Metabacillus sp. KUDC1714: one gene and its partners. The protein of the gene in region 3 interacts with the protein of the main gene of each other region in a pairwise test. Links are inferred from orthologs where the notes say so. Each region holds a gene or a part of one and is shown on either strand. Other genes may lie near its edges. The genes, in order: pcrA, odhB and lpdA.

Region 1 (3,172 bases), 1.8 Mb from region 3 along the record:
GAAATTATGAATTGGGACGAGCTAATTGTTGAAGGGTATTGTATTTTAAATCCCGATTGCAAAGCTGCGGCACTAACAGATGCAAATACTAATCTCTCACTTGATGATGTAACAGCATACGCAAGAGTTGCTGAGAAAATGTACCAGCTCCCTATTTTTTATCTAGAATATAGCGGAATGCTTGGAGATCTAGCAGTAGTTGAACAAACTAAGAAGGTATTAACAAAAACAAAGTTATTCTATGGTGGAGGCATTACTTCAGCAGAAGAAGCTAATCGTTTTGCTCAATTTGCTGATGTTGTAGTAGTAGGAAATGTTATCTACACTGATTTAAAGGCAGCTCTAACAACAGTAGAAGCTGTAAAATAAATTTTTTTGAACTCAACCTCAATCTTTTGATAAAATAGAACATATGTTTGTTAAGGTGGTGAAGAAGTTGCAATTCTTATCAAATCAATTACTTTCAGGTTTGAATGACATGCAACAAGAGGCAGTAAAAACAACGGATGGTCCGTTATTAATCATGGCGGGTGCGGGTAGTGGTAAAACCCGTGTGTTAACCCATCGGATTGCATATTTAATGACTGAAAAACAAATTGCTCCATGGAATATTTTGGCGATTACATTTACAAATAAAGCAGCACGTGAAATGAAAGAGAGAATTCAACGGATTTTAGGACCTGGTGCTGATGAAATTTGGATTTCAACCTTTCACTCTATGTGCGTTCGAATTTTGCGTAGAGATAGTGACAGAATGGGAATTAATCGTAACTTTTCTATTCTTGATACGACAGATCAATTGTCGGTTATTAAAACGGTGCTTAAAGAAAAGAACCTTGATCCTAAAAAATATGAGCCAAGAAGCTTATTAGGTTCAATCAGCAGTGCGAAAAATGAACTGATAACACCAGAGGAATATGATAAATCAGCTAACAGTCACTATGAACAAATGGTTAGTGATGTATACAGGGAATACCAGAAGAAACTACGCAAAAATCAATCTCTTGATTTTGATGATTTGATTATGACAACCATTCAATTGTTTCAACGTGTACCTGAAGTGCTTGAATCTTATCAACGTAAATTTCAATATATTCATGTTGATGAGTACCAGGATACGAACAGAGCTCAATATATGTTAGTAAAGCTTTTGGCCTCACGGTTTAAAAACCTTTGTGTTGTAGGTGATTCAGATCAATCAATTTATCGCTGGCGTGGTGCAGATATTGCGAATATCCTTTCCTTTGAAAAGGATTATCCTCAAGCGAATGTAATTTTGCTAGAACAAAACTACCGTTCAACGAAGTTAATTTTAGAGGCTGCAAATGAGGTTATTAAAAGGAATTCAAATCGTAAGCCGAAGAAGCTTTGGACTGAAAATCAACAAGGGGCAAAGATTACGTACTATCGTGCAGATAGTGAAGCAGCAGAAGGGCAATTTGTTGCAGGGAGAATCAAACAGCTGGTAGATTCAGGACAAAGAAAGCTTTCAGAAATTGCAATTCTTTATAGAACAAATGCACAATCAAGGATTATTGAGGAAGTATTACTTAAATCAAATCTAAATTACACAATCGTCGGAGGCATTAAGTTCTATGATCGTAAAGAGATTAAGGACTTACTCGCTTACTTACGATTAATTGCAAACCCAGATGATGATATTAGCTTAGCTCGTATCATCAATGTACCAAAACGTGGTGTTGGTTCGACATCTGTTGATAAAATAGCTAATTATGCAATAGACAATGATTTATCTTTATTTCAAGCATTAGATGAAATTGAACAAATAGGTGTTAGTGCAAGAGTTATAAACGCTTTAGTTGAATTTCGTGAATTGATTCGAAACCTTGGTAATATGCAGGATTATTTATCTGTTACGGAGCTCGCCGAAGAGATCATTGAGAAATCTGGTTATCGAGAAATGCTTAAACTAGAAAAAACAATTGAAGCACAAAGTCGTTTAGAGAATATCGATGAGTTTTTATCGGTCACTCAAACCTTTGAAAAGCAAAACGAAGATAAAAGTCTTGTGGCCTTTTTAACAGATTTAGCACTTGTATCTGACATTGATAAACTTGAAGAAGATGAGCAGGAACAAAGTGATGCACTTGTGTTAATGACCCTTCACTCAGCAAAGGGATTAGAGTTTCCTGTTGTGTTCTTAATTGGACTTGAGGAAGGGGTTTTCCCTCATAGCCGTTCATTAATGGAAGAGGATGAGATGGAGGAAGAACGTCGTCTTGCTTACGTAGGGATTACTCGGGCTGAAAAAGACCTGTTCATTACAAATGCACAAATGCGTACGTTGTTTGGGCGGACAAGTATGAATCCTGAGTCACGATTTATTTCTGAAATTCCAAGTGAGTTGATTGAGAATCTAAATGAAGTAAAGAAATCTACTTCTCCTTCTACCCTTACCTCTGCTTTTAATTCAGGTCGTCGTCTTGAAAAGCGCCCACCAGTTGCAAAACCTATTGCCGCTTCAACTGGCGGGGACGGAATTTCTTGGGCTGTTGGAGATAAAGCTGAACATAAAAAGTGGGGAATTGGTACTGTCGTAAGTGTAAAAGGTACAGGGGAAGGAAAGGAATTAGATATTGCGTTCCCAAGTCCTGTTGGAATAAAGCGTCTGCTTGCAAAATTTGCACCAATTAATCGTGTTTAAAGAGAAGATAGTTCGGTAGAAAGGATTGGACATCTGAATGGATAAACAATCAGCAAATAAACTAGCTCGCGAGCTCCATGAGCTAATTAACACTTATAATTATGAATACAATGTTTTAGATAAACCAAGCGTGCCTGATTCTGAATATGACCGCCTTATGCAGGAACTATTAAAGCTTGAAGAAGCATTTCCTGAATTGAAAACCTCAGATTCCCCGACACAAAGAGTCGGGGGTACTGTGTTAGCTGCTTTTCAAAAGGTTGTTCACAAAACACCAATGCTAAGCTTAGGTAACGCTTTTAATGAGGCTGATTTACGTGATTTTGACCGTCGAGTAAAACAGTCTGTAGGTGACGATGTTCAATATGTTGTTGAATTGAAAATTGATGGTTTAGCGGTTTCTCTAAGATATGAAAATGGACTGTTTGTACAAGGTGCTACGCGAGGAGACGGTACAACAGGTGAGGATATTACGGAAAACCTCAAAACGATACGCTCCATTCCACT
Region 2 (3,119 bases), 1.4 Mb from region 3 along the record:
ATAAGTAACCATTACTGATACCCCAACACTTAATGCGAAAAATGATTGACCCATTGCATATAAAATCGTTTCAGATGTTACATTTGTAAAATCCGGTTTAAGGAAGAACATAATTCCTTCCATTGCTCCATCTAATGTGACGGAACGAATAATTAATATAAAAAAGATGATAAATAGTGCAGGCATCATAAAACGGCTTGCTTTTTCAATCCCATTTGAAACACCTTTAGAAACAACAAATACCGTGATCAGTAAAAATGCAAATTGAGCAAAGATTGTTAAACCTGAGTTTGTAATGCTTTGACCAAATAATTCACCATACTCTTGTTCTGTAAGACCACTTAATCCACCTGTTAATCCTTTAAAAATATAAATTAAAATCCAACCGCCCACTACACTATAGAAGGATAATAAAATAAAGCATGTTACAATCCCGAGTCGGCCAATGAAATGCCATGATGAATTTGGTGCGATTTGTTTATATGACTGTATCGCATCCTTTTGAGTACTTCTTCCAATAATAAACTCACCTATTAATAATGGTAAGCCGACCAATAAAGTAAATAGAATAAATATTAGAAAAAACACTCCGCCTCCACTAGTACCTGCCACATATGGGAACTTCCAAATTGCTCCCAATCCAATCGCTGAACCTGCAGCAGCTAATATAAATGCAAGCTTCGAAGACCATTGTTCAACATTGTTACCCACAAAATCACCTCTACGTTTTCTCTTGTTAGCTAGTTTGATTAGAAATGACTTTGAATTAATAACCAACACTATACAAACATCATATAAGTTATCATTTTAACATTTTACTACGATAATTTAAAATGCAAATTTTAAAAAAATTGCTCCAAACATTTATTTGTTTTCATAATAAAAATATGAATTTCACCTAAAACGTTAAACATTCATTAATCTAGTTGGTATGAATAATCGTTCCTATCAAACTTCAAAAAAAACAGAATGATGAAATTCACCATTCTGTTTAACCTGGTTATCCTTCTAATAATAAAGATTCTGGATCTTCAAGAAGTGCTTTAACAGTAGCTAAGAAACTTACTGCTTCTTTACCATCAACAATACGATGATCGTAAGATAGTGCAATATACATCATCGGACGATTTTCCATTTTTTCAGCGTCAATCGCAACTGGTCTAAGCTGAATTTTATGCATACCGAGAATACCAACCTGTGGTCCATTTAGAATTGGTGTGGATAATAATGAACCAAAGACCCCACCATTTGTAATGGTAAATGTTCCACCTTGTAAATCACTCAGACCTAATTTATTGTCACGAGCTTTTGTAGCAAGGTTTAATATCTCACCTTCAATACCAGCAAAATTTAAACGATCAGCATCACGAACTACTGGTACAACTAAACCTTCTGGTGCTGAAACAGCAATACCGATATCATAAAACTTTTTCATTACAATCTCATTACCTTGAATCTCAGCATTTAATAATGGGTATTGTTTTAATGCAGCCACAACTGCTTTTGTAAAGAAAGACATAAATCCTAAACGGACATCATGCTGTTCGAAAAATTTGTCTTTACGACGTTTTCTAACTTCCATTACATTTGTCATGTCAACTTCATTAAACGTTGTCAACATTGCAGCTGTTTGTTGGACTTCTACTAAACGATTAGCTATCGTCTGTCTACGTCTTGACATTTTGATACGTTCAATAGGTTTACCTGGTTGCTCTTGCTGTACAGCCACAGTTGATTTTGCCGGTGGTTTTACTTGTTCTGCTTGAACCTGTTTCACAGGAGCTTGAACAGAATGTGCTTCAACATCTTGTTTACGAACACGTCCTAGTGGATCAGTTACTTGAACCTGTTGTAAATCTATGCCACGCTCACGTGCTAGTTTTCTTGCAGCAGGTGAAGCAATCGTACGTTGTTTATTATCTCCTTCTGCACCATCATTTTGCCCTCTCACTGGCTCTTCAGCTTTAGGTTCTACTTTTTCAGCTGTTGTTTGCTCTGGTGTTGACGCTGAAGCTTGTCCTTTTTCATCAATGACACCAATAGTTTCTCCAACCTGTACAGTATCACCGGACTCTTTATGTGTCTCTTTTAAAACACCTGAAAATTCTGCTGTTAATTCAACATTAACTTTATCAGTTTCTACCTCTAAAAGGTATTCACCTTTTTCAACTGAATCACCTGGTTGCTTTAGCCATTGTGCAATTGTTCCTTCAGTAATAGATTCTGCTAATTCTGGTACCTTAATCTCAGCCATGTTGGTTCCCCCTTGAGCACTTGCAACACTTTTAAGCTATCCATCCAAGCTGCTATAAAAATGAAAAGCTAATAATTTGCAAGTGATTCCTATTTATTTAGAATTTACAAATGATTGGTCTAATACTTTTTGAGTCAATGCTTCAGTTACAATTCTTTCTTGATCCTTTTTGTGAATATTTGGATCTCCTTCAGCAGGACTTTGTCTTCTTCTTCTACCAATATATCGTACTGGAACTCCCTCAGGTGCGATATCACGTAATCTAGGATCAATAAACAACCAAGCACCCATATTTTGTGGTTCTTCTTGAACCCAGATTATTTCTTCAAGAGATGTCATGCTCTCAATAATCGATGAAATAATCTTTTTAGGGAATGGATAAAGTTCTTCTACTCTTAAGATGTGTACCCAATCTGTATTGTCTTCAATAGTTTTTAGCTTATCTGCTAGATCAATTGAAACTTTTCCGCTACATAATACAAGTCTTTTCACTTTTTCTGGAGTATGTCCTAGTCCTGGTTGTTCGACTACAGGCTTAAACTCCCCTTCACTTAACTCATTTATATCAGAAACTGATTGTTGTTTACGTAATAAGCTTTTTGGAGTCATAATGACTAATGGACGAACTTCCTCACGTTTCAACAAATCTGCTTGACGACGTAAAATATGGAAATATTGAGCTGCACTTGTTAAATTTGCAACTGTCCAGCTATCTTCTGCTGCCAATTGTAAGTAGCGCTCTAAACGAGCACTTGAATGTTCAGGACCTTGCCCTTCAAATCCATGAGGTAAAAGCATGACTAAACCAGACTTTTGACCCCATTTCGCTCGACCTGCTGCTATAAACTGATCGAAAAATACTTGG
Region 3 (3,106 bases):
TACCACCTTCTCCCCCTCAGCTATACCTATATAAATCTTATGCGATAAAAATAGAAATCTTCCATCTATTAAGTGTCTTTCAGCAATTAGAAATGTTGAGTGTAGCCAATTACCTACAAGAGTTCAGCAATGTACCTCGCTTCTTTGCTAGTAAATGTAGGATAAAGGATTTATTTTTCAATTATGTAACAAATAGATGACAATAGGAAGAATCTTCAATAATTATGATAAAATAGGTGTAATTTAACATAGATTATACTTTAATAGCTATTAAGTTCCTTTATATACATACGAAATTAGACCTATTCGATACTAAATAAAAGAGGTGGGCAAAGATGACAAAATCAATACTCATTGCCTTCATCATTCCAGTTATTATTCTTTCTTCATGTGAAAATGTTCTTTTTTCACAAGGTACTACCGATGAAGAATTAACAAAAGATAAGCAGCTGTTATTTTTTTCTGATGATGATAATATTGATCGTGAAGCAGTCTACTATGATGCATTACTTGATATAAAAAAGGAGTTCCCTGAAGAAATTGAAAATATGAAAGTTTTTTCTGAACATAGCGATAGTAAACAGTATGAGGTAGAGGTAGACATTTACCCATCGCTTTTAGTTATTGATAAAGATGGAGTTGTTGTTCACATCGAAGGAGCTGTTTTAACAAAGGAAGAAATTATGGAACCAATTGCTAACGCACTTTCACCCTGACATTTCGACCATGCCTTCGTTTCCCCATATAGAATCACCCCTTTTCTTGCCACGAAAAGGGGTTTCATTTTTCTCCAAAAAAAGAGGTGACTCTCAGCTGAGAGTCACCTCTTATAAGTAAAATAACATTACTTCACAATATGAATTGGACTACCAATCGCTACTTCTGCAGCTTCCATTGTGATCTCACCTAATGTTGGGTGAGCATGAATCGTCATTGCAATGTCCTCCGCTGTCATTCCAGCTTCAATCGCTAAACTTAATTCAGAAACCATATCTGAAGCACTTGGTCCAGCAATTTGTGCACCAATAACTAATCCATCCTCTTTACGAGTTACAAGCTTTAAGAAGCCATCCGTGTCATTTAGTGATAATGCACGACCATTTGCAGCAAATGGGAACTTAGCAGCGATTATCTCAATGCCATCTTCTTTAGCTCCTGCTTCTGTATAACCAACAGTTGCAAGCTCTGGCTCAGAGAATACAACAGCTGGAATACCTAAATAATCGATTTCAGCTTTTTCTCCAGCAATTGCCTCTGCAGCAATTTTCCCTTCATAAGAAGCTTTATGTGCTAATTGAGGACCTTCAACAATATCACCGATCGCATAAATGTTTGATATATTTGTGCGGCATTGCTTGTCGATTTTGATGATACCTCTATCGGTCATTTCAACACCAACTTGCTCTAAACCAAGCTCATCTGTGTTTGGACGACGTCCAACAGAAACTAACAAGTAATCAGCTTCAATTGTTTGCTCTTCACCTTTTACTTCAAATGTTACTTTTACGCCTGTTTCACTTTCTTCAACACTTTTTGCTGAAGCTTTAGTGTGAATTTCAACACCTTTTTTCTTAAGACCACGTTTAACCAATGCTGTCATTTGCTTCTCAAATCCTACTAAAATGTCATCAGCTGCTTCAATGAAAGTTACTTCAGTACCGAAATTAGCATAAACAGAACCAAGCTCAATTCCGATTACTCCTCCACCGATTACAACAAGCTTTTTAGGAATTTCTTGAAGATTTAATGCACCAGTCGAATCAATTACACGGTTAGAGTATTTGAATACTGGAATTTCAACTGGACGTGAACCAGTTGCGATAATCGCATTTTTAAACTTATATGTTTGTGAAGATGTTTCATCCATTACTTTTACCGTTTCGTTATCAACAAAATATGCTTCACCATAAACAACGTCAACTTTATTACCTTTAAGTAATCCAGCTACACCGCCAGTTAATTTTTTCACAACACCTTGTTTAAACTCTTGTACTTTTGAGAAATCAACTGTCACGTTTTCAGCTTTGATACCCATATCTTCAGAGTGCTTAGCTGTTTCATAACGGTGACCTGCAGAAATTAATGCTTTAGAAGGAATACAGCCTACGTTTAAGCAAACGCCTCCTAATGTACCTTTTTCAACTACTGTTACCTTTTGTCCTAATTGAGCAGCGCGGATCGCTGCAACGTATCCGCCTGGACCTGCTCCGATGACAAGAGTATCTGTTTCAATTGGGAAATCTCCAACTACCATCGATTACGCCTCCATTAAAATTAATTGTGGATCATTAAGTAAACGCTTGATGTGGTTAAGAGCATTTTGTGCAGTAGCACCATCGATCATTCTGTGGTCAAAGCTTAATGATAAAGCTAGAACCGGAGCTACTACAATCTCTCCATCACGAACTACAGGTTTTTCTGCAATACGTCCAATACCTAAAATTGCAACTTCAGGATGGTTGATTACTGGAGTGAACCACTGACCACCAGCAGATCCAATGTTTGAAATCGTGCAAGATGCACCTTTCATTTCATTTGGAGCAAGCTTACCATCACGCGCTTTAGTAGCAAGTCCATTAATTTCATCCGAAATTTCAAAAACAGACTTACGCTCCGCATTTTTAACAACAGGTACAAGCAGACCTTTTTCAGTGTCGGCAGCAATACCGATATTGTAATAATGCTTTTGAACAACTTCTTCTGTTTTATCATCAAGTGAAGTATTCAGAACAGGATACTTTTTCAGTGCAGAAGTAAGAGCTTTCACTACGTACGGTAAATATGTTAACTTAATACCTTGCTCCGCTGCAACATTTTTAAATTGTTTTCTGTGAGCAACTAGGTTTGTTACATCAATTTCATCCATTAATGTAACGTGTGGTGCTGTATGTTTTGAGTTAACCATTGCTTTTGCAATTGCTTTACGGATTGGACTCATTTTTTCACGAGTTTCTGGTAATTCACCTTCAGGAATCGCAATAGCTGCTGGTTTCGCTTGTTTTTCTTCTTTAGCTGCAGGTGCTTCTTCAGCTGCAGCAGGGGTAGTTGCTACACCTCCGCCTTGAACGAACGTGTCTACATCTTCTTTTAATACACGACCGTTTTT

The links.
Region 1: the proteins of lpdA (region 3) and pcrA interact in binary tests that used the Escherichia coli proteins (3 or more experiments, as listed by UniProt). The link is inferred for Metabacillus sp. KUDC1714 from one-to-one orthologs.
Region 2: the proteins of lpdA (region 3) and odhB interact in binary tests that used the Escherichia coli proteins (3 or more experiments, as listed by UniProt). The link is inferred for Metabacillus sp. KUDC1714 from one-to-one orthologs.

Annotation. Positions count from the first base shown.
Region 1 is NZ_CP055263.1:2,318,319-2,321,490, forward strand. What follows is about bases 41-3,050. They hold pcrA (DNA helicase PcrA), read left to right. Parts: upstream 41-436; coding sequence 437-2,665; downstream 2,666-3,050. Other genes in these bases: HUW50_RS11045 (heptaprenylglyceryl phosphate synthase), read left to right, coding at 41-369; ligA (NAD-dependent DNA ligase LigA), read left to right, coding at 2,703-3,050. In the rest of the region: more of HUW50_RS11045, read left to right, coding at 1-40; more of ligA, read left to right, coding at 3,051-3,172. UniProt on the Escherichia coli protein: A helicase with DNA-dependent ATPase activity. Unwinds DNA duplexes with 3'-5' polarity. Translocates on single-stranded DNA with 3'-5' polarity. Initiates unwinding more efficiently from a nicked substrate than double-stranded DNA.
Region 2 is NZ_CP055263.1:5,526,110-5,529,228, forward strand. Bases 128-3,084 are described here. They hold odhB (2-oxoglutarate dehydrogenase complex dihydrolipoyllysine-residue succinyltransferase), read right to left. Parts: upstream 2,255-3,084; coding sequence 1,001-2,254; downstream 128-1,000. Other genes in these bases: HUW50_RS25470 (sodium-dependent transporter), read right to left, coding at 128-711; sucA (2-oxoglutarate dehydrogenase E1 component), read right to left, coding at 2,348-3,084. In the rest of the region: more of HUW50_RS25470, read right to left, coding at 1-127; more of sucA, read right to left, coding at 3,085-3,119. UniProt on the Escherichia coli protein: E2 component of the 2-oxoglutarate dehydrogenase (OGDH) complex which catalyzes the second step in the conversion of 2-oxoglutarate to succinyl-CoA and CO(2).
Region 3 is NZ_CP055263.1:4,126,443-4,129,548, reverse strand. Bases 50-2,993 are described here. They hold lpdA (dihydrolipoyl dehydrogenase), read right to left. Parts: upstream 2,255-2,993; coding sequence 845-2,254; downstream 50-844. Other genes in these bases: HUW50_RS18935 (dihydrolipoamide acetyltransferase family protein), read right to left, coding at 2,258-2,993; HUW50_RS18945 (hypothetical protein), read left to right, coding at 336-716. Also shown: HUW50_RS18950 (hypothetical protein), read right to left, coding at 1-1; more of HUW50_RS18935, read right to left, coding at 2,994-3,106. UniProt on the Escherichia coli protein: Lipoamide dehydrogenase is a component of the glycine cleavage system as well as of the alpha-ketoacid dehydrogenase complexes.